One region of the Micromonospora sp. WMMD714 genome, then DNA from elsewhere that is predicted to be linked to it. Evidence: predicted binding sites of a transcription regulator. Region 1 holds the regulator's gene; the other holds the start of a gene.
The links. Region 1 encodes HrcA, which represses chaperone genes, less so after heat shock. Its sites were predicted from a motif close to GGTTNGCACNCTCNNNNNGAGNGTGCNAACC; they were not measured.
Positions count from the first base shown of each region.

Region 2: a site for HrcA is predicted at 2,277-2,307, ahead of groES (co-chaperone GroES). Genes of this name have one in related genera too.

Region 1 covers NZ_CP120744.1:82,679-94,246, reverse strand. Annotated here, with positions in the region: gene O7625_RS00425 (transglycosylase) at 89-376, shown strand; gene O7625_RS00420 (sugar ABC transporter substrate-binding protein) at 676-1,965, shown strand; gene O7625_RS00415 (sugar ABC transporter permease) at 1,962-2,948, shown strand; gene O7625_RS00410 (carbohydrate ABC transporter permease) at 2,965-3,795, shown strand; gene O7625_RS00405 (MOSC domain-containing protein) at 3,915-4,556, shown strand; gene O7625_RS00400 (hypothetical protein) at 4,656-5,519, opposite strand; gene O7625_RS00395 (enoyl-CoA hydratase-related protein) at 5,616-6,398, opposite strand; gene hemW (radical SAM family heme chaperone HemW) at 6,418-7,641, shown strand; gene O7625_RS00385 (DUF4870 domain-containing protein) at 7,779-8,381, opposite strand; gene hrcA (heat-inducible transcriptional repressor HrcA) at 8,618-9,640, shown strand; gene dnaJ (molecular chaperone DnaJ) at 9,714-10,859, shown strand; gene O7625_RS00370 (16S rRNA (uracil(1498)-N(3))-methyltransferase) at 11,164-11,568, shown strand, end outside.
Region 2 covers NZ_CP120744.1:650,301-661,868, forward strand. Annotated here, with positions in the region: gene groL (chaperonin GroEL) at 110-1,756, opposite strand; gene groES (co-chaperone GroES) at 1,829-2,143, opposite strand; partial or broken gene O7625_RS02905 (methyltransferase domain-containing protein) at 2,404-3,630, shown strand; gene ybaK (Cys-tRNA(Pro) deacylase) at 3,776-4,255, shown strand; gene O7625_RS02915 (substrate-binding domain-containing protein) at 4,468-5,568, shown strand; gene O7625_RS02920 (ATP-binding cassette domain-containing protein) at 5,688-6,512, shown strand; gene O7625_RS02925 (ABC transporter permease) at 6,509-7,768, shown strand; gene O7625_RS02930 (ROK family protein) at 7,809-8,990, shown strand; gene O7625_RS02935 (DUF4142 domain-containing protein) at 9,169-9,909, shown strand; gene O7625_RS02940 (hypothetical protein) at 10,054-10,308, opposite strand; gene tsaD (tRNA (adenosine(37)-N6)-threonylcarbamoyltransferase complex transferase subunit TsaD) at 10,324-11,370, opposite strand; gene rimI (ribosomal protein S18-alanine N-acetyltransferase) at 11,363-11,568, opposite strand, start outside.

The DNA of each region.
Region 1 (11,568 bases):
GGTTTGGAAATTCTCCGCTTCGGGAACCTAACGATCACCACAGCACCAACAACTCACCGAATGACATATCGAGAGAAGGAGGACGGTCGTGGAGTTCACCGTCTGGGGCATCATCACCGCGCTCGTCGTCGGCCTCATCGTCGGCGCGCTGGGCCGCCTGGTCGTGCCGGGTCGGCAGAACATGCCGATCTGGATGCACCTGCTGATCGGCGTGGGCGCCGCGCTGCTGGGCACCGTGCTGGCGCGGGCGATGGGCATCGCGACCGTCACCGCCGGGATCGACTGGGCCGAGCTGCTGGTGCAGGTCGTCCTCGCCGCCATCGCGGTGGCCCTGGTGGCCGGCGTGGGCCGGCGTCGGGGTGTCAGCCACCGCTGACCCGCCCGCCGGTCGCTGACCGGCCGCCACGTACCACCCAGCGGATGCCCGCCCCCGGTTCGGGGGCGGGCATCCGCTCGTCCGCGTCCGGTCCTGTTCGGACCCGACCGGCTCTGGCAGGGCTGCCTGAGCGACCCCCGGCTGCGATACCGTCGCCTCGCCGGACGCTCCCGGCGGGCGTCAGCGGCGGCCGGCAACGGTCCGTAGCCGGACGGGCACCACCCCCTGTCGTAAAGGAAATTTTCCTACTAGGGTGCGGCTGAGAAGGTTAGTGCCGGACGGTGCGAGGGAGAAGTGGCGTGAACAGGTGGAAACGGCTGGCTCCGGTCACCGCCGTCGTGGCCTCGGCCGCGATGGTGCTCGCCGGTTGCGGTGGTTCCGGCGACGACGAGGCCGCCGACGACAGCAAGCTGACGGTCTGGATGATGGGCGAGGGCAGCGCCGCCCAGACGTCGTTCCTCGACGGCGTGGAGACCGAGTTCCGGCAGCGGCACCCCGACACCGACGTGGTGGTCCAGTACGTCCCCTGGTTGGAAGCGCCGAAGAAGTTCCAGGCGGCGCTCGCCGGCGGCGACGGCCCGGACGTCACCGAGCTGGGCAACACCGAGACCCAGGGCTGGGCGGCCCAGGAGGCGCTCGCCGACGTCTCCGGCCGCTTCGGCAGCTGGGCCGAGGGCAAGGACGTCCTGCCGGACCTGGTACGCAACGCCCAGCTCGACGGCAAGCAGTACGGCGTCCCCTGGTACGCCGGGGTGCGCGCCGTCTACTACCGCACCGACTGGTTCGCCGAGGCCGGCGTGCAGCCGCCGAAGACCTGGGACGAGCTGGTCTCGGTCGCCAAGGCGGTGCAGGCCAAGAAGCCCGGCACCTACGGCATCGCCCTGCCCGGCAACTCCGAGCTGCCGTTCTACTCCTTCCTCTGGGGTGCCGGCGGCGAGATCGCCACCGACCAGGGCGGCACCTGGAAGTCCGGTTACACCAGCCCGCAGGCGCAGCGGGCGGTGAAGTTCTGGACCGACCTGGTGACCGTGCACAAGGTCGCCCCGCCCGCCGCCGCCGGCTGGAACGAGATCGACGCGCGGACCCAGTTCGCCACCGGCAAGGCGGCGATGGCCTTCGCCGGTAGCTGGCAGGCCGGTGCGATCAAGAAGGACAACCCCGAGATCGAGAAGGTCTGGGGCACGTTCCCGATCCCCGGCCCGGACGGCGAGCCGGCCCCGGCCTTCGCCGGTGGCTCCGACCTCGCCCTCTGGCGGGACAGCAAGCGGCAGGATCTGGCCTGGGACTACCTGACCGTGCTGCTGAACAAGAAGAACGCCCAGACCTTCGCCAGCAGCCTGGGATTCTTCCCGGTCTATGCCGACCTGGTACGGGGCGGGGGCTACGCCGACGACAAGCTGATGGCGGCGTTCGCCAGCACGATGCAGCGCACCCGGGTGACCCCGCTGACCCCGAAGTGGGTGGAGGTCAGTCGGACGAAGACGGTCACCCAGGCGATGAACAGCTCGGTGATCAAGGGGCAGAAGTCGGTCGAGCGGGCCACCGCCGACGCCGCCGCCGAGATGGAAAGCATCCTCAACGCCAAGTGAGCACCCTGACCGAGCGCAGCCGGACGGACGCCGCGCGGGAGACCCCCGCGCGGCGGCGGCCCCGGGTGGACCGCCTGCCGTACCTGCTCCTGCTGCCCTGCCTGGTGGTGGTCGGGGTGCTGCTGCTGTGGCCGCTCGGCCAGGTGGTGGCGATGTCGTTCTTCAAGCTGGACAACGTCCGGCAGTTGCGCGGCGACCGGGAGTGGCCGTTCGTGGGGTGGGCCAACTACGCCCAGATCCTCGGTGACCCGTTCTTCCGTACGGTGCTGCGCAACACGGTGCTCTTCGCGGCGGCGAACGTGCTGCTGACGATGGTGCTGGGCACCCTGGTCGGGTTGCTGCTGCACCGGCTCGGCCGCCGGATGGCCACCTTCGTGGCCAGTTGCGTGATGCTGGCCTGGGCCACCCCGGCGCTGACCGGCACGATCGTCTGGAAGTGGATCTTCGATGACACCTCCGGCCTGGTCACCTGGGCGTTCAACGCCCTGCCCGACGGGCTGTCGCAGGCGATCTTCGGGCGCACCGACTGGTCCGGCTACGGCTGGTTCAACGCGCCGCTGCTGTTCTTCGCGATCCTCACCCTGGTGGTGGTCTGGCACTCCTTCCCGTTCATCGCGGTGAGCGTGCTCGCCGGGCTCAAGAGCGTGCCGGACGAGCTGCACGAGGCGGCCCGGGTCGACGGGGCCGGGCCGTGGACGGTGTTCTGGAAGATCACCTTCCCGTTGCTGCGGCCGGTCTTCGGCATCCTCGTGGTGCTCTCCACGATCTGGGACTTCAAGGTCTTCACCCAGCAGTTCGTGCTGGCCGGCGGCACCCAGGACCGGCCGACGTTCATGCTCTCCCTCTACTCGTACGCCGAGGCGTTCTCGCCGCCGCCCAGGTACGGCGTGGGTTCGGCCATTGCGGTCGTCCTCACGCTGATCCTGCTGCTGGTGACCGGCCTGTACGTCCGGATGGTGCTCAGGCAGGAGGACGGGTCGTGAAGAAGGAGGACGGGTCGTGAAGAAGGTCGCCCTCAACGGCGCCGGCCTGCTGGTGGCGCTGTTCGCCGCGTTCCCGGTCTACTGGATGGTCGCCACCTCGCTGAAGCCGAACCGGGAGATCTTCTCGGCCACCCCCCGGCCGGTGCCGGCGCACCCCACCCTGGAGCACTACCGGGAGATCCTCACCGGCAACCTGATCCCCGGCGTGACCTTCGCCGACTTCTTCGGCAACAGCGTGCTGGTGGCGGTGAGCACCGTCCTGCTCAGCGGCCTGGTCGCGCTGCTGGCCGCGACGGCGGTGGCCCGGTTCCGGTTCCGGCTGCGGACCAGCTTCCTGATCATGCTGCTGGTGGTCCAGATGATCCCGCTGGAGGCGCTGGTCATCCCGCTGTTCCTGATGATCCAGCGGCTCGGCCTCTACAACACCCTGCCCAGCCTGGTCCTGACCTACCTGGGCTTCTCGCTGCCGTTCGCGGTGTGGATGCTGCGCGGTTTCGTCGCGGCGGTGCCGAAGGAGCTGGAGGAGGCCGCCGCGATCGACGGGGCGAGCCGGTCACAGATCTTCCGGAAGGTCCTCTTCCCGCTGGTCGCGCCCGGGCTGGTGGCGACCAGCATCTTTTCCTTCATCACCGCCTGGAACGAGCTGATCTTCGCGCTGACCTTCGTCAACGACCAGAGCCGGTACACCCTCCCGGTGGCGATGACGTTCTTCTTCGGCCGGGACGACACCGCCTGGGGTTCGGTGATGGCGGCCTCCACCCTGTTCACCCTGCCGGTGATCGTCTTCTTCCTGCTGGTCCAGCGGCGGATGGTCACCGGCCTGGTGGCCGGCGCCGTCAAGGGCTGATGGCGACCGGCCTGGTGGCCGGCGCCGTCAAGGGCTGAGGTGGCCACCGGCCTGGTGGCTGGCGCCGTCGAGGGCTGAGGCGCACGGCGGCGGACCGCCGGGGGTCGTAGGCTGAGATCATGACGGGCAGGGTGGCGGCGGTGAATATCGGCGTGGTGACCGAGGCGCGGTGGGCGGGCGCCGCGAGCGGGCGCAGCGGCATCGACAAGCGGCCGGTCGACGGCCCGGTGTCGGTGCGCGCCGACGGCGTGGCCGGTGACTTCATCGGCGAGCGTGCCCACCACGGCGGCCCCGACCAGGCGGTCTACGCCTACGCGCAGGAGGACGCGCGGTGGTGGGCGGCCGAGCTGGGCCGCGACGTCCGCCCCGGCGGGTTCGGGGAGAACCTGACCACCTGGGCGGTGGACGTGACCGACGCGGTGATCGGTGAACGCTGGGCGGTCGGGTCGACGCTGCTCCAGGTGACCAAGCCGCGTACCCCGTGCACCACCTTCGCCGGCTTCTGGGGGGTGCCCGACCTGATCAGGCGGTTCACCGTCGGGGCCAGACCGGGGGCGTACCTGCGGGTGCTGCGGGCGGGCGTGGTCACCGCCGGGGATCCGGTCGAGGTGGTGGACCGCCCGGCGCACGGGGTGACCGTCGGCGAGGTGTTCCGGGCGATGAGCCTGGAGCCGGAGCTGCTGCCCCGGCTGCTCACCGCCGACGAGCTGCCCGGGCCGACGATGGACAAGGTCCGCCGCCGGTTGACGGCCCCCGGCTGACCCCACCGCACCGGCCCGCCACCGGGCTCAGGCCCGCCACCGGGTTCAGGCCCGCCGCTGGGTTCAGGAAAACCGCCGGCTTCAGGAACGCCGCCGGTTTCAGGCCGGGTCGGCGAAGACCTCGGCCAGCACCCGGGCGCCGGTGGGCCGGTCGTCGGACACCTTCGCCCACCGGCCGTTGTCGGCGCTCCACTCCAGGCCGTCGAAGCGGACCCGCTTCACCCCGTGGTCGGGGGCGTGCGAGACCAGCCAGTGCGCGTACCGCCAGCCGTCGCGGGCGTCCGTCGCGGGCACCGTCACGTCGGTCAGCTCGGCCACCACACCGGCGTCGGGCAACCCCCAGTCCAGGGTGAGGCCGCGGGTCAGCTCGGCCGCCGCCTCCTGCCCGCGCATCACCGGGGTACGCCCGACCGTGCAGGCCACCGCGCCGGTCGCCTCGCCGAGCAGGGCCCGGGCCAGCACCTGGGACTCGTCCGCCCACTTCTGGTACGCCTTCGGGTACGCCGACCGCTGCACCGCCTGGGCGGCGTCGGTGACCTCCATCCGCTCCCAGCCACGGACCTTCTTCAACGCCTGGTAGAACCGCTTCGCCGCGTACCGTTCGTCGCGGATCTGGTCCGGGGTGCCCCAGCCCTGGCTGGGGCGCTGCTGGAACAGGCCGAGCGAGTCCCGGTCACCGTGGGCGAGGTTACGCAGCCCCGACTCCTGGTACGCGGTGGCCAGGGCGACCACCACGGCCTGCTCGGGCATCTGCCGCTGCATGCCGATCGCGGCGATGGTGGCCGCGTTGGCCATCTGCTCGGCGTCCAACCGGACGGTGCCGTCGGCCTGGACGGTGCAGCTACGGCCCGCGAGAGGAAGCCGCAGCTCCCCGTCGAGCTGTCGGACTCCCCAGCCTCCGACGATGGCGAACAACGCCACCACGACACCGGCTGCCACGAATGTCCGCGTCCGCACCCGCACCTCCTGTTTCGGCGTTCGCCTAGCGTACGTCGCCGAGTCGCGCTCCCGGGTCGGTCGACCGGTTCACGTTCCCGCGCGGAATCGGAAGAAACCAGGTCAATCCCGGGGCACCCAGGCCGCGTCCCGCTTCTCCCGGAACGCCGCCACCCCCTCCCGGCCCTCGTCCGACAGGAAGTAACCGGTGGAGCGGGCGGACAGCTCGGCGACCTCCGCGCGCAGGTCGGTGGCGGCCGGCCGGCGCAGCAGCTCCTTCGTCCCCGCCAGCGCCCCCGGCGCTCCCCGCACCAGCGAGGCGCAGTACCGGGCCACCGCCGCGTCCAGCTCGTCGGCCGGCACGGCGGCGGTCACCAGGCCCACCTCGGCGGCCCGTCGGCCGTCGAAGGTGTCGCCGGTCAGGTACAGCTCGGCGGCGGCCCGGGGGTGCAGCCGGGGCAGCACGGTCGCCGAGATCACCGCCGGGATCACCCCGATCCGCACCTCGGTGAAGGCGAACGTCGCCTCCCGCGCGCAGACCGCCAGGTCGGCCGCCGCGATCAGGCCCAGCCCGCCGGCCCGTGCCGGCCCGGCCACCCGCGCCAGCACCGGCTTCGGGCACTCCCGGAGGGCCACCAGCACGTCACCGAGCATCCCGGCCGGCACCGACCCGCTGGCGTACGCGGCCGCCGTCTCCTTCAGGTCGGCCCCGGAGCAGAAGACCGGGCCGGTGTGGTCCAGCACGACCATCCGGACCGCGTCGTCGGCGACCGCCGTGGCGATCCCGGCCAGCAGCTCGGTCATCAGCGCGGTGGACAGCGCGTTGCGGTTGTGCGGGCTGTCCAGGGTGAGCGTGGTCACCCCACGGGCCGTGGCGACCCGCACGAGTCGGTCGGGAGAGGTCATGCCGGGCACACTAGTGGCCATGCCCGGCGTCCTTCCAGATGGTGAGACCGTTCCCGTCGACGGCGCGCTGCCCGGCACCGCGCTGCGGGCCGTCGGTGAGCGCGGTTTCGGCGTCTACCTGCACGTGCCGTTCTGCGCCAGCCGCTGCGGCTACTGCGACTTCAACACCTACACCGCCGCCGAGCTGGGCGGGGGCGTCAGCCGGGAGTCGTACGCCGACACGGTGCTGGCCGAGCTGGCGCTCGCCGCCCGGGTGCTCGGCGACACCCCACCGCCCCGGGTCGACACGGTCTTCGTCGGCGGTGGCACCCCGACCCTGCTGCCCGCCGACGACCTGGCCCGGCTGCTCGACGGCATCGACCGCACCTGGGGGCTGGCCGCCGACGCCGAGGTGACCACCGAGGCCAACCCCGAGTCGGTCACCCCCGGGTCGCTGAAGACCCTGCGGGCCGCCGGCTACACCCGGATCTCGCTGGGCATGCAGTCCGCCGCCGCCGGAGTGCTGGCGGTCCTCGACCGCACCCACCGCCCGGGCCGGGCCGTCGAGGCCGCCCGGGAGGCCCGCGACGCCGGGTTCGACCACGTCAACCTGGATCTGATCTACGGTACGCCGGGGGAGTGCGCCGAGGACTTCGCCGCCTCGCTCGACCAGGTGGTCGCCGCCGGGGCCGACCACGTCAGCGCGTACGCCCTGATCGTGGAGGACGGCACCCGGCTGGCCGCCCGGATGCGGCGCGGTGAGCTGCCGTACCCCTCCGACGACGTGGCGGCGGACCGCTACCTGGCCGCGGAGGCCGCCCTCGACGCCGCCGGTTTCTCCTGGTACGAGGTGTCCAACTGGGCGCGCACCGAGGCGGCCCGGTGCCGGCACAACCTGCTCTACTGGACCGGCGCCGACTGGTGGGGCCTCGGCCCCGGGGCGCACAGCCACGTCGGCGGGGTGCGCTGGTGGAACGTCAAGCACCCCACGACGTACGCGCAGCGGCTCGCCGCCGGCCACTCACCCGGCCTGGCCCGCGAGGTGCTCACCCCGGACGAGATGCACACGGAGGACGTGATGCTGCGGCTGCGGCTCGCGTCCGGGCTGCCGTTGGCCGCGCTGGACGACGCGGGCCGGGCCGGTGCCGACCGGGCGCTCGCCGCCGGGCTGCTGGACCCGGTGGCCTACCCGCGGGGGCGGGCGGTGCTCACCCTGCGTGGCCGGCTGCTGGCCGACGCGGTGGTCCGTGACCTGCTGCCCTGAGCGCGCCACCGGACCGGCCGGCGGCGACACCGGGCCGACCCGTCGAGACGACCACCCGTCGACCCGCACCACCGGCCTGCGGCAGGGGCCGGCGCGCAGGCGGTACCCGGCCGGCCGGGGGAGCGGCCGGCCGGGGCTCACTTGATGAAGTTGGCGGACATCGGGTAGCGGTAGGCCTGACCCTCGTTCGCCTTCATGCCGGCGATGATCCCGAACAGGATCTGGATCACCACGACCGCGATGCTGGGCAGGAAGAGCAGGCACCAGCTCACGAAGAGCAGCACGAACGCGATGATCGACCAGAGGATCTGGAAGTTCAGCGCGGCCAGCGCCTGCGCCCGGACGGCGGGCGACTGCTGCCCGCGTACCAGGTAGGCGATCAGCGGGGCGACGAAGCCGAGCGGGCCGAAGCTGATCAGCGCACCGGCGGCCCCGCCGAAGTGCGCGACCAGCGCCCAGGTCTTGTCCTCGCTGTTGGCGTACCCGCCGGTCGGTGCGCCGTACGTGCCGGCGGTCGGATATCCGCCACCCGCCGGCGGGTAGCCACCCGGCGGGCCGTAGCCGCCCGACGGCGGCTGGTCACCGGGGGGTGGGGGATACCCCCCGGGTGGGGGATAGCCGCCCGACCCCGGGGCACCGGACAGTGGTGCGGTGGGCGGCTCGTATGGCGAGCCCTGGCCAGCGGTCGGGTCCGGCGGGAAGCCGTCCCCCGCGCCGGGCGGGCGAGGTGGTTCAGTCATGCCGTCACGGTAGGGGCTGCCGGCAAGGGCGCACCAGAGCGACACTGGTGACGTTGGCCTCGACGTTCGGTCAGCGACCGGTCCGGCCGCCCGCCGGAGCCGGCCGGACCGACGGTCCGTCGTTGATCATCGCGGCGGCGGTACTGCCGACGTAGACTGGCACTCGCTACAGTCGAGTGCCAGAGCGGTTGCCGGGGCAGCGGCTGCCCCGGTCGACGTGCACCAGGAGGTGGGAGATGGGTCTCGACGACCGCAAGCTGGCCGTGTTGCGGGCGATCGTCGAGGACTACGTCGCCACGCAGGAGCCTGTCGGCAGCAAGACGCTGGTCGAGCGGCACCAGCTCGGGGTCTCCCCGGCGACCGTCCGCAACGACATGGCGGTGCTGGAGGAGGAGGGCTACATCCGGCAGCCGCACACCAGCGCGGGCCGGGTGCCCACCGACCGCGGCTACCGCCTCTTCGTCGACCGGCTCTCCCGGGTCAAGCCGCTCAGCCCGGCCGAGCGCCGGGCCATCGAGCGCTTCCTGGTCGGCGCGGTCGACCTGGACGACGTGGTGCACCGCACCGTACGCCTGCTGGCGCAGCTCACCCGGCAGGTCGCCGTGGTGCAGTACCCGTCGCTGGCCCGGTCGTCGGTGCGCCACCTGGAACTGGTGCCGATCTCCACCACCCGGCTGATGCTGGTCATGATCGCCGACACCGGGCGGGTCGAGCAGCGGCTGGTCGAGCTGCCCGCACCGGTTCCCGCCGACGACGTCACCGACCTGCGCCGGCTGGTCAACGAAAAACTGGTCGGGAGTCGGTTGTCCGACACTCCGCCGCTGGTGCAGGCACTGGTCGACGAGAGCGCGCCGCACCTGCGCGGCGCGATGACCACCCTCTCCACCGTGCTGCTGGAAACCCTGGTGGAGCGCACCGAGGAGCGGCTCGCGCTGGCCGGCACCGCCAACCTCACCCGGGGTGGCCTGCTCGACTTCCAGGGCTCGCTGCGACCCATCCTGGAGGCGCTCGAAGAGGAGGTCGTGCTGCTCAAGCTGATCGGCGAGGCGGAACCGAGCACCACCCGGGTACTGATCGGCGACGAGAACGAGGTGGACAACCTCCGCGCCGCCTCGGTGGTCAGCACCGGGTACGGCCCGGGCAGCACCATCGTCGGCGGGCTGGGCGTGCTCGGCCCGACCCGGATGGACTACCCCGGCACCATCGCCACGGTGCGTGCCGTGGCACGCTACGTGGGCGAGCTGCTGGCCCAGAACTGACCAGTCAGGGCCGACGGCCGGCTCCGGCCGCCGACCGGCGCAACGCGAGACGAACATGAGGACACGGAACGCAGTGGCCAGGGACTACTACGGCATTCTCGGGGTGAGCCGGGAAGCCTCCGACGACGAGATCAAGCGCGCCTACCGCAAGCTGGCGCGGCAGTTCCACCCGGACGTCAATCCGGACCCGGAGGCACAGGAGAAGTTCAAGGACATCAACGCCGCGTACGAGGTCCTCTCGGACGACCGGAAGCGGCAGATCGTCGACCTGGGCGGCGACCCGCTCGCCCCGGGCGGCGGGGGCGCGGGCGGCCCCGGTGGCCCCGGCGGGGCGGGACCGTTCGTCGGCTTCCAGGACATCATGGACGCCTTCTTCGGCGGCGCGGCGGGTGGCGCGCGGGGTCCGCGCCCGCGTACCCGGCCGGGTGCCGACGCGATCCTGCGGCTGGAACTGGACCTGCACGAGACCGCCTTCGGTGTCGAGGCCCCGATCACCGTCGACACCGCCGTGCTCTGCACCACCTGCTCCGGGGCGGGCACCGCGGCCGGCACCCACCTGGCGACCTGCGAGGCGTGCGGTGGCCGGGGCGAGGTGCAGTCGGTGCAGCGCACCTTCCTCGGCCAGGTCGTCTCGGCCCGGCCGTGCACCGTCTGCCAGGGCTACGGCACCACCATCCCGCACCCCTGCCCCACCTGCGCCGGCGACGGCCGGGTGCGGACCCGCCGCTCGCTGACCGTCAAGATCCCGGCCGGGGTCGAGGACGGCATGCGGATCCGGCTGGCCCAGCAGGGCGAGGTCGGCCCGGGCGGCGGCACCGCCGGTGACCTCTACGTCGAGATCCACGAGCGCCCGCACGACGTCTACTCCCGCAAGGGCGACGACCTGCACTGCCGGGTCACCGTCCCGATGACCGCCGCCGCGCTGGGCACCCGGCTCACCATCAAGACGCTGGACAGCGAGGAGACCGTCGACGTCAAGGCCGGCACCCAGCCCGGCAGCACGCTGCGGCTGCGCGCCCGGGGCGTACCGCACCTGCGCGGCACCGGCCGGGGTGACCTCTACGTCCACCTCGACGTGCGGACCCCCACCAAGCTCGACGCCGACCAGGAGAAGATGCTGCGGGACTTCGCCAAGACCCGGGGCGAGGAGGTCGCCGAGCTGAGCAAGCAGGGCGGCTTCTTCTCCCGGATGCGCGACGCCTTCAACGGCCACGCCTGACCGCTCCGGTTTCGCCCCGGTCACGCCTGTCCGGTTCGGGTGTGCCCCGGTCACGTCGGTCCGGTCGGGGTGCGCCCGGCTGTGCGTGCCGGGTCCGGGTGCGCCCCGGCCGTGCCTGTCCGGTCCGGGTGCGCCCCGGTCACGTCTGCCCGGTTCGTGCGTGCCCCGGCCGTGCGCGCCCGGTCCGGATTCGGGTGTGCCCGGCCGAGCCTTGCCGGTCCTGGTCGGGGCAGGCGCCTGGCACGTCTGCCCGGCCGGGAGCCGGGTCGACCCGGGTGCGCCCCGGCCGGTTAGCCTGACCGTCGTGTCCGCGTCACTGTTCCTGGTCGAGTCGCTGCCCACCGCCGACCAGTTCATCCTGGACGGCCCCGAGGGGCATCACGCCGCCACCGTGCAGCGGGTACACGTCGGCGAGGAACTGCTGCTCGCCGACGGTCGGGGCGGCACCGCGGCCGCCGTGGTCACCGCCGTCGGCCGGGGCACCCTCGACCTCACCGTCACCTCCCGGGGGTACGTCGACGCGGACGTCCCCCGGCTGGTCGTGGTACAGGGCATCGCCAAGGGCGACCGGGGCGAGCTGGCGGTACAGGCGATGACCGAGGTGGGGGTGGACGAGATCGTGCCCTGGTCGGCGTCCCGCTCGGTGGTGCAGTGGCGCGGCGACCGGGGCGTACGGGCTCGGGCGAAGTGGGTGGCGACGGCGCGGGAG
Region 2 (11,568 bases), 570 kb from region 1:
ACCGCCCCGGCCGCCAACCACGTCACCGTTCCGTAAGCAGGTGCCCCGCATACGTCAGGGCGCACCGCCGACGTACGACGGTGCGCCCTGAACCGGATCTGGCGCGGGGTCAGAAACCCGGGCCGTGCTGGTGGCCGTGGCCGTGCCCGTGGCCGTGCCCACCGGCGGCGGCCGGCTCCGGCTGCTCCGGCTTCTCGACCACCAGGCTCTCGGTGGTCAGCAGCAGGCCGGCGATCGACGCGGCGTTGGTGACCGCGTTGCGGGTCACCTTCACCGGGTCGATGATGCCGGACTTCACCAGGTCGACGTACTCGCCCTTGGCGGCGTCGAGGCCGTGGCCCCAGTCCTGGCCGGCGACCTTCTCCACCACCACGTAACCGTCGTGGCCGGCGTTCTGGGCGATCCAGCGCAGCGGCTCGACCAGCGCCTTGCGCACGATCGAGACGCCGACCTTCTCGTCACCGGTCAGGCCGAGGTCGTCGTCGAGCACCGAGCGGATCTGGGCCAGCGCGGCGCCGCCGCCGGGGACCGTACCCTCCTCGACCGCGGCCTTGGTCGCGGCGATCGCGTCCTCGATGCGGTGCTTGCGCTCCTTCATCTCGACCTCGGTCGCCGCGCCGGCCTTGATGACCGCGATGCCACCGGAGAGCTTGGCCAGCCGCTCGGCCAGCTTCTCCCGGTCCCAGTCGGAGTCGGACGCCTCGATCTCCTTGCGGATCTGGGCGACCCGGTCGGTGACCTCGGCGGACTTGCCGCCGCCGTCGACGACGGTGGTGTTCTCCTTGTCGACCACGACCCGCCGGGCGGTGCCGAGCGCCTCCAGGCCCACCTGGTCGAGCCGGTAGCCCAGCTCCGGGGCGACCAGCTCGGCTCCGGTCAGGATCGCCATGTCCTGGAGCATCGCCTTGCGCCGGTCGCCGAAGCCGGGGGCCTTGACCGCGCAGACCTTGATGGTCTTGCGGAGCGCGTTGACCACCAGGGTGGACAGCGCCTGGCCCTCGACGTCCTCGGCGACGATCAGCAGCGGCTTGCTGTTCTGGAGGACCTTCTCCAGCAGCGGCAGCAGCTCCTCGATCGCCGAGATCTTCTGCGTGGTGATGAGGATGTACGGGTCGTCCAGCACCGACTCCTGCGACTCCGCGTCGGTGACGAAGTTCGGCGAGATGAAGCCCTTGTCGAACTGGAGACCCTCGGTCACCTCCAGCTCGGTGGTGAGGGTGGAGCCCTCCTCGACGGTGATGACACCGTCACGGCCGACCTTCTCCATCGCCTCGGCGATCAGCTCGCCGATGGTGGCGTCCTGCGCGGAGATCGTCGCGACGTGCGCGATCGACTCCTTGTCGGCCACCTCCACGGCCCGGCCGAGCAGCGCCTCGGAGACCTTGGTGGCCGCCGCGTCGACGCCCCGCTTGAGGCCGGTCGGGTTGGCCCCGGCGGCCACGTTGCGCAGGCCCTCGCGGACCATGGCCTGGGCCAGCACGGTCGCGGTGGTGGTCCCGTCGCCGGCGACGTCGTTGGTCTTCGTCGCCACCTCCTTGACCAGCTGCGCGCCGAGGTTCTCGTACGGGTTGGTGAGCTCGATCTCCTTGGCGATGGTCACACCATCGTTGGTGATCGTGGGCGCACCGAATTTCTTGTCCAGGACGACGTTGCGCCCGCGCGGGCCGAGGGTGACCTTGACCGCGTCCGCGAGGGCGTTGACACCGTGCTCCAGCAGGTGCCGGGCGTCGTCCGAGAAGCTCAGGATCTTCGCCATGAATGTCCCTTCGAAGCGACGTCGCCCCGGCCCGGCGAGCCGGACCGGGGCGACGACACTGGAATCGGTTGGTTACTTCTCGATGACCGCGAGAACGTCGCGGGCGGAGAGCACCAGGTACTCCTCGCCGGCGTACTTGATCTCGGTGCCGCCGTACTTCGAGTAGAGAACGGTGTCGCCGACCTTGACGTCGAGCGGCACGCGGTTGCCCTTGTCGTCGATCCGGCCGGGGCCGACGGCGAGGACGGTGCCCTCCTGCGGCTTCTCCTTGGCGGTGTCGGGGATCACGATGCCCGACGCCGTGGTGGTCTCAGCCTCGTTCGCCTGGACCACGATGCGGTCCTCGAGCGGCTTGATCGCAACCTTGGTCGCGGTAGTCACGGGCATACCCTCCTGGGGTACTTGGTTTCGTTGCCGGCCGAGAGTCCGACCAGCGTCAATTGCCACATGCCACCGGGCGGGGCCGTCGTCGCGGGTGCCGGTCCGCCTGGCGTTCAGCACCCGGACCGGATGGCCCGGACGCTGGCACCCTCGGGGTGAGAGTGCTAATCGCAGGTTATTCCTCGGCTAGCACTCCGTCAAGGAGAGTGCCAACGAGACACCTCCCCGTGTCGCCCCGGTCCGGCACCGGAGCGGACAATGGGCGGGTGGATCTGGACCAGTTCGCCGCCCTGCGTACCCCCGAGGGGTCGGCCGTGCTCGCTGCGGCGACCGAGGTGGCCGGCGGCGACCCGCTGGTCGCGGCGGCGGCGCTGCGCTCGCGCGGGGTGCCGGCCGGGCTGGCCGCCGCCGCGCTGACCCAGGCCGAGCTGCGCCGCCGGGCGGTCGGCAAGTTCGGTCCGGAGGCCGCCGGGATGTTCCTCACCCGCCCCGGCCTGGAGCAGGCCACCCGCCGCGTGGTCGCCGACCGGCGGGCCGCCCGGCTCGCCGCCGCCGGGGTGCACACCCTCGCCGACCTGGGCTGCGGCCTCGGCGCCGACGCACTCGCCGCCGCCCGCGCCGGAATCCGGGTGTACGGGGTGGAGGCCGACCCGGTCACCGCCGCGCTGGCCGCCGCGAACGCCGAGGCGGCCGGGCTGGCCGCGATGTTCACCGTGGAGTGCGGCGACGCGACCGCGTTCGACGTGACCCGGGTCGACGCGGTCTTCTGCGACCCGGCCCGCCGGCGGGCCGGCACCGGACGACGGATCTTCGACCCGGACGCCTACTCGCCATCGTGGGACTTCGTCACCGGGCTGGCCGGGCGGGTGCCGCACACGGTGGTCAAGGTGGCCCCCGGCCTCGACCACGCGCGGATCCCGGCCGGGACCGAAGCGGAGTGGGTCAGCGTCGACGGCGACCTGGTCGAGGCGGCCCTCTGGGGTGGCCCGCTCGCCGGGGTGCCCCGCCGGGCGACCGTGCTGCGGTCGGAGCGGCCCGCCGCCCGGCAGCGCGCGTCGGACGGCCCGGGCGAACCGGCGACGCGCAGCCTCCAGGTGACCGGCGCGGGCGACGCGGAGGCGACGGTCGGACCGGTGCGCCGCTACCTCTACGACCCGGATCCGGCGGTGGTCCGGGCGCACCTGGTCGCCGAGCTGGCCGGCACGCTGGACGCGACCCTGGCCGACCCGAGCATCGCCTACCTGTACGCCGACACCCCGCGGCCGACCCCGTTCGGCCGCTGCCTGGAGATCGTCGACGTGCTGCCGTTCTCGCTGAAGCGGCTGCGGGCGCTGCTGCGGGAGCGGCGGATCGGCCGGGTGGAGATCCTCAAGCGGGGCTCGGCGCTGGTGCCCGAACAGCTGCGCCGGGACCTCAGGCTGGCCGGGGAGAACCCGGCCAGCCTGGTGCTGACCCGGGTGGCCGGGGCGCCGACGGTGCTGATCGGCAGACCGGTCGCGGATGCGGGCGCGGGCGTCGATGCGGCTGCGCGAGTGGGCGTGGACGCGGGTGCCGGCGTGGACGCGGGTGCCGGAGCGGGCGTGGACGCGGGCGTGGACGCGGGTGCGGATGCGGGTGCGCCCGGCTAGCGTGACCGGCATGGCGGGACGGGCCACCGCGGCGACGGCGCTGCTGACCAAACGGAAGATCGCGCACCGCACCCATCCGTACGACGTCTCACCGGACGCGCCCGACTACGGCGCACTGGTCGCGGCGGCGCTCGGGGTGCCGCCGGAGCGGGTGTTCAAGACGCTGGTCGTCGAGGTGGACGGGGCGCTGGCGGTGGCGGTCGTCCCGGTCACCGGCGAGCTGGACCTCAAGGCGCTGGCGGCGGCGCTGGGCGGCAAGCGGGCCGCGCTGGCCGACCGGGCCGTGGCCGAGCGGAGCACCGGATACGTGCGGGGTGGGATCAGCCCGCTCGGTCAGCGACGCCGGTTGCCGACGGTGGTGGACGTCTCCGCGCTGGCCCACGGGACCGTCTACGTCTCGGCCGGTCGCCGGGGGTTGCAGCTCGAACTCGCCCCGGCCGACCTGGTCGCCCTGAGCGGGGCCGGCACCGCGCGGATCGCCGCCGGCTGACCGGGCCGGCGACAGCGGTCGCAGACCGGACACGGAGCGTGATTACCGGACGGGTGTCCCGGAGGTGACAACCGCGTTGCTGAATTGTTACCGCCGCCAACAAACTTCTGACCTCGGCACCCTTGCGCCCGGGATGTGAGCGGGAATACGTTGCCGGACACAACAAAACACCGACCACTCCTTCCCCCACCCTCGAAAGGACCCGTGCAGACATGCGCAAGGGCTTCCTCACCTTCGCCGCCGTCGGCCTGCTGGCCACCGGCAGCATGGCCGCCTGTGGCGACGACTCCAAGAGCAACGAGGCCGGCGGCAGCACCGACAAGAAGCCGAAGATCGGCGTGATCCTGCCGGACAGCAAGTCCTCCGCCCGCTGGGAGACCGCTGACCGCAGGTTCCTCAAGGAGGCGTTCGACGCCGCCGGTGTCGAATCGGACATCCAGAACGCCCAGAACGACAAGAACGCCTTCCAGACCATCGCCGACCAGATGATCACCGGTGGGGTCACCACCCTGATGATCGTCAACCTGGACTCCGGCACCGGCAAGGCCGTGCTGGACAAGGCGAAGTCGCAGGGTGTCGCGACGATCGACTACGACCGGCTCACCCTGGGCGGCTCGGCCCAGTACTACGTCAGCTTCGACAACGAGGCCGTCGGCAAGCTCCAGGGCGAGGGCCTGGCGAAGTGCCTGACCGAGAAGGGCGTCAAGAACCCGACGGTCGCCTACCTCAACGGCTCGCCGACCGACAACAACGCCACCCTGTTCAAGAACGGCTACGACTCGGTGCTCAAGCCGAAGTTCGAGTCGAAGGAGTACACCAAGGGCCCGGACCAGTCGGTGCCGGACTGGGACCCGGCGCAGGGTGCCACGATCTTCGAGCAGATGCTCACCCAGACCGGCGGCAAGATCGACGGTGTGCTCTCCGCCAACGACGGCCTCGGCAACGCGGCCATCTCGGTGCTGAAGAAGAACAAGCTCAACGGCAAGGTCCCGGTGACCGGCCAGGACGCCGACGTGACCGGCCTGCAGAACATCCTCGCCGGTGACCAGTGCATGACCGTCTACAAGGCCGTCAAGAAGGAGGCCGACGCGGCCGCCGAGCTGGCCATCGCGGTGGCGAAGGGCGAGCGCAAGGAGACCGGTCAGACGGTCAAGGACCCGGAGAGCGGCCGGGACGTCCCGTCCGTCCTGCTGGAGCCGAAGGCGATCGACAAGTCGACCGTCAAGGACGTGGTGGCCGACGGCTACGTCGACAAGGCCAAGCTCTGCACCGGCGCGTACGCCGCGCTCTGCACCGCTAACGGCATCAGCTGACCCGTACGACGAGCGTCGTACCCCGTCGACGCGACGCCGCCCGGCACGGAACCTCGTGCCGGGCGGCGCTCGCCGCCGGACGGGCTCCGAGACCTTCCCTCCGTCCGAAGGAGACCCCCGTGTCCGCGACCCCCCTGCTGGAACTGCGCGGGATCGACAAGAGCTTCGGTCCCGTCCAGGTCCTGCGCGACGTCGCCCTCGCCGCCCACGCCGGAGAGGTGACCGCACTGGTCGGCGACAACGGCGCCGGCAAGTCCACCCTGGTCAAGTGCATCAGTGGCATCTATCCGGCCGACGCCGGCGAGTTCCTCTTCGACGGCCGCCCGGTGAGCATCAACAGCCCCCGGGACGCCGCCACGCTCGGCATCGAGGTCGTCTACCAGGACCTCGCGCTCTGCGACAACCTCGACATCGTGCAGAACATGTTCCTCGGCCGGGAGAAGCACAGCGGGCTGGTGCTCGACGAGCCGACCATGGAGCAGATGGCGGCGGAGACCCTGGCCGGGCTCTCCGTACGGACGGTGAAGTCGCTGCGCCAGCACGTATCCAGCCTCTCCGGCGGCCAGCGGCAGACCGTCGCCATCGCCAAGGCGGTGCTCTGGAACAGCAAGCTGGTCATCCTCGACGAGCCGACCGCCGCGCTGGGCGTGGCCCAGACCGCCCAGGTCCTCGAACTGGTCCGCCGGCTGGCCGACAACGGCCTGGCCGTGGTCCTGATCTCGCACAACATGAACGACGTCTTCGCGGTCTCCGACCGGATCGCCGCGCTCTACCTCGGCCAGATGGTGGCCCAGGTGAAGACCACCGACATCACCCACTCGCAGGTCGTCGAGCTGATCACCGCCGGCCGCTCCGGCAACCTCGGCCTCACCGGCGAGCCGGTCACCGCCGGTAACGGCACCGGCGCGGCCCCCGCCGACACCACTCCAGGAGGCGTTCGATGACCACCACCGCCGTGCGCAAGGAAGGCCCGGCGGCGGTCACGCCGTCGCCGACCGTCGGCAGCCACCTCCGCGGCTACTGGGGCCGGGTACGCGGCGGCGACATCGGCGCGCTGCCCGCCGTACTCGGACTGATCGTGCTCTGCACGGTCTTCTCGGTCATGCGGCCGTCGTTCCTCACCGCCGGCAACTTCGCCAACCTGTTCACCCAGGGCGCGGCGGTCACCCTGATCGCCATGGGGCTGGTCTTCGTCCTGCTGCTCGGCGAGATCGACCTCTCGGCCGGCTTCGCCAGCGGGGTCTGCGCGGCCGTCCTGGCCAACGTCGCCACCAAGGCCGGCTACCCCTGGTACGTGGCGGTGCTCGCCGCGATCCTCACCGGTGTGGTCATCGGCACCGTGCTCGGCTTCCTGGTCGCCAAGATCGGCATCCCGTCCTTCGTGGTCACCCTGGCCGGGTTCCTCGCCTTCCAGGGCATCGTGCTGATGCTGATCAGCGGAGGCTCCAACATCCCGGTCAACGACGAGGTGCTGGTGGCCATCGCCAACCGCAACCTCCCGCCCACCCTCGGCTGGGCGCTGGCCGCCATCGCGATCGGCGGGTACGCGGCCGTGCAGCTGCTGCGGCACCGCAAGCGGCTGGCCCGGGGCCTCACCGCCGACCCGATGGCGGTGGTGCTCGCCCGGATCGGCGGGCTGACCCTGATCCTCGGCATCGCGGTCTACATCCTCAACCAGGAGCGCAGCCGCAACGTCCTGATCAACTCGCTCAAGGGCGTGCCGATCGTGGTGCCGGTCATCGCGGTGCTGCTGATCGTCTGGACCTTCGTGCTCCAGCGCACCAGCTACGGCCGGCACGTCTACGCCGTCGGCGGCAACAAGGAGGCCGCCCGCCGGGCCGGCATCAACGTCGACCGGATCCGGATCTCGGTCTTCGTGATCTGCTCGTCCATGGCGGCCATCGGCGGCATCGTCGCGGCGAGCCGGGCCAACTCGGTGGACCCGAACACCGGCGGCAGCAACGTGCTGCTCTACGCCGTCGGCGCGGCGGTGATCGGCGGCACCAGCCTCTTCGGCGGCAAGGGCCGGGTCCTCGACGCCGTACTCGGTGGTGCGGTGGTCGCCGTCATCGACAACGGGATGGGCCTGATGGGTTACAGCGCCGGGGTGAAGTACGTGGTCACCGGCGTGGTGCTGCTCCTCGCCGCCAGCGTGGACGCGCTGTCGCGCCGCCGGGCCGCCGCCTCCGGCACCCGCTGATCCGCGGACGCCACCGGCGGGACATGGGGTGCCAGCGACGATGCGGGTAGGACCGAGCCAGGACGAGATCCGGCGGCAGAACCTCGGGGCGCTGCTCCGGCACGTCCACGTGCACGGCGCCACCTCCCGCGCGGAACTCACCACCGCCCTCGGGCTCAACCGCAGCACCATCGGCGCGCTCACCGCCGACCTGGCCGGCGCCGGGCTGGTCAGCGAGGGGACACCGAAGGAGACCGGCCGGGCCGGACGACCGTCGCTGGTCGTCCGGCCCGAGTCGGCCCGGGTCTACGCGTACGCGTACTCGATCGAGGTGGACCGGCTGCGGGCCGCGCGGGTCGGACTCGGCGGCGAGGTGCTCGACCGCCGTGAGCTGGACCGGCCGCGCGACCTGGACGCTGCGGAGACCACCCCGATGCTGGCGGGCGCGCTCAAGCAGATGCGGGAACGGGTGCCCGCCGGGTCCATCTGCGTCGGCGCCGGCGTCGCCGTCTGCGGCATGGTCCGCAAGGCCGACGGGCTGGTCCGGCTCGGCCCCACCACCGGATGGGTGGACGAGCCGATCGGCGCGGCGCTCGCCGCCGAGGTGGGCGTGGAGTTGCCGGTCACCGTCGGCAACGTGGCCGACGTCGCCGCCTTCGCCGAACACGCCCGGGGTGTCGCCGCCGGCTGCGACAACGTCATCTACCTCTACGGGGACGTCGGCGTCGGTGCCGGCATCATCGCCGGGGGCCGGCGGCTGACCGGTCACGGCGGGTACGGCGGCGAGGTCGGGCACATGGTGGTGGTGCGCGACGGAACCCCCTGCGAGTGCGGCTCGCGGGGCTGCTGGGAAACCCAGATCGGCGAGTACGGGCTGCTCCGGGCCGCCGGCCGGTCCGACGCCCGGGGCCGCGAGGCGCTGCTGGCCGTCTTCGACGCCGCCGACCGGGGCGACGCCCGCGCCCAGACCGCGGTACGACACGCCGGGGACTGGCTCGGCTTCGGGGTGGCGAACCTGGTCAACATCTTCAACCCCGAGATGGTCATCTTCGGCGGCACCATGCGGGACCTCTACCTGGCCGCCGCCGCCCAGGTCCGCAGCCGGCTCAACGAGACCGGGCTGCCCGCCTGCCTGGAACACGTCCGGCTGCGCACCCCCAAGCTCGGTGACGACGCGGCGCTGATCGGCGCGGCCGAACTCGCCTTCGAACGGCTCCTCGCCGACCCCCTCGACGTGGGCTGAGCTGCCGCCGCGCGGCGTCCCGCCGGCCTTCCCCGCCGCCCTGGTCCGGCCCCGTCCGGGCGAGTTGACCGGCCGGATGAACCGATCGGCCCGACGGTCCGTACCAGTGGGCGGAGGGCAGCCGGGCGGTTCGCTGCCCGGCAGGACAGGTCGGCCCGGATCGAGGAGGCACCGCAGCATGGCACCGCTGGATTCCGTACGTCGTCGGCGAGGGCACCGGACCCACCGGGTGGCGGTGCTGCTCGTCACCTTCCTGACCGGTCTGGTCGTGCTACCCGGCATGGCGGTCGCCGCACCCGGCGTCCAGTTGAACGCCGCCGACATGACGCTGCTCAACGGCGTCCGGTTGGCCGGCCTGTGGGAGATGCCGGCCGGCACGATGGCCGCCGAGAAGGGCCAGTCCGCGCGGGTACGGGAGGTCGGCGCGGAGATCGCCCGTCAGCACGGCGTCCTCGACGAGCTGGTGGTGCAGGCCGCCAACAAGCTGGGCGCGACGCTGCCGACCGATCCCACCACCGAGCAGAAGGGGTGGCTGACCGAGATGCAGAACGCCTCCGGCGCTCAGTTCGACCAGATCTTCGTGACCCGGCTCCGGCTGGCGCACGGCAAGATCTTCCCGGTGATCGGCGCGGTACGGGCCAGCACCCGGGACAACACCGTGCGCAAGCTCGCCGACGAGGCCAACAAGTTCGTGGGCGACCACATGGCCATGCTGGAGAGCACCGGGCTGGTCCGCTGGCAGCAGATGCCGCCGGCCGCGATCCCGGCCGCGCAGAACGACTCGCTGGTCGCCGCCGCCCAGGCCGGGGCCGCCTCCGGCCCGTCGGTCGGGGTCAGCACCACAGTGGTCTGGGCGGTCTTCCTGCTCGCGCTCGGCGCGGGCGGTTACGCCACCTGGCGGGTCATGCGCCGCAGTTGACCCGTGCACGCGCGACCAACGGCCCGCCGGCCCACCGCAGGCGGGCCGTTCGGCTGTCCGGCGGCGGGCGGTCGACGGTCGGCTGCCGGGCGGCGGCGGGCGCGGCTGCCGGGCGGCGGCGGTCGGCTGTCCGGCGGCGTGCGGTCAGCGGTCGACCTGGGTGAAGTCCCAGGAGTGCGGGGGCCGGGCGACCAGGATGGCCGGTGGCTCCGGCAGCGCCCGGGGGCTGCTGCGCCACTTCGAGACGACCACCACCCGGTGGTCGGTGGACGAGAAGACCTCACTGGACACGTGCAGCGGGTCGTGTTCGAACTCGGGCAGCGCCGTGTCGCACACCCAGGTGATCAGGTCGGCGACGCCGTACGCCTCTGCCCGCGCCTCCCACATCCGGACGATCATGTCGGCTCCCCTCCGTCACACGCTGACAGTGGTCAACGGCAGCGCCGAGTCGGCCGGCAGGTCCAGCCGGCTCGGTGCCACCCCGGCGGCCACCAGGTGCGCCCCGAGCGCGGCGACCATCGCCCCGTTGTCGGTGCACAGCCCCGGGCGGGGCACCCGGACCCGGATGCCGTACCGCTGCGCCCGCTGCTCGGCCATCGCCCGCAGCCGGGAGTTGGCCGCCACTCCCCCACCGATGACCAGGGTGTCCACCCCGTGCGCCCGACAGGCGGCCAGCGCCTTGCCGGTGAGCACGTCGCAGACCGCCTCCTGGAAGGAGGCGGCCACGTCGGCCACCGGCACCGGCTCACCGGCGCGCCGCCGGCCCTCCACCCAGCGGGCCACCGCCGTCTTCAGCCCGGAGAAGGAGAAGTCGTACCGGTGGGCGGCGAGATCCCTGGCCGCGGTGAGGCCGCGCGGGAAGCCGATCGACGCCGGGTCGCCGGCCCGCGCCTCCCGGTCGATGTACGGGCCGCCCGGGAACGGCAGCCCGAGCAGCCGGGCCACCTTGTCGAACGCCTCCCCGGCCGCGTCGTCGATGGTCGCGCCCAACGGGGTGACCCCCCGGGCCAGGTCGTCGACGAGCAGCAGCGAGGAGTGCCCGCCGGAGACCAGCATGGCGATCGCCGGCGCCGGCAGCGGGCCGTGTTCCAGGGTGTCCACCGCGACGTGCGCGGCCAGGTGGTTCACCCCGTACACCGGCTTCTCGGCGGCCACCGCGTAGCCCTTGGCGGCGGCCACCCCGACCAGCAGTGCCCCGGCCAGACCGGGACCGGCGGTGACCGCGATCGCGTCGATGTCGGCGATGGTCACCCCCGCCTCGCGCAGCGCCCGGTCCATGGTCGGCACGATGGCCTCCAGGTGTGCCCGGCTGGCCACCTCCGGCACCACGCCACCGAACCGGGCGTGTTCGTCCACGCTGGAGGCCAGTGCGTCGGCGAGCAGGGTGTGTCCACGGACGATGCCCACCCCGGTCTCGTCGCAGGAGGTCTCGATGCCGAGGATCAGCGGTTCGTCACCCATGGTCCGTCCCGTCTGCGACCGGTGCCGCGTCGCGCCGCATGACCAGCGCGTCGGTGTTGCTCGGTTGGTAGTAGCCCCGTCGTACGCCGATCGGCTCGAACCCGTACGTCGCGTAGAGCCGTTGGGCGGGGGCGTTGTCGACGGCCACCTCCAGCAGGACACTGTCGATCCTGCGGCGGGCGGCCTCGGCCAGCAGGT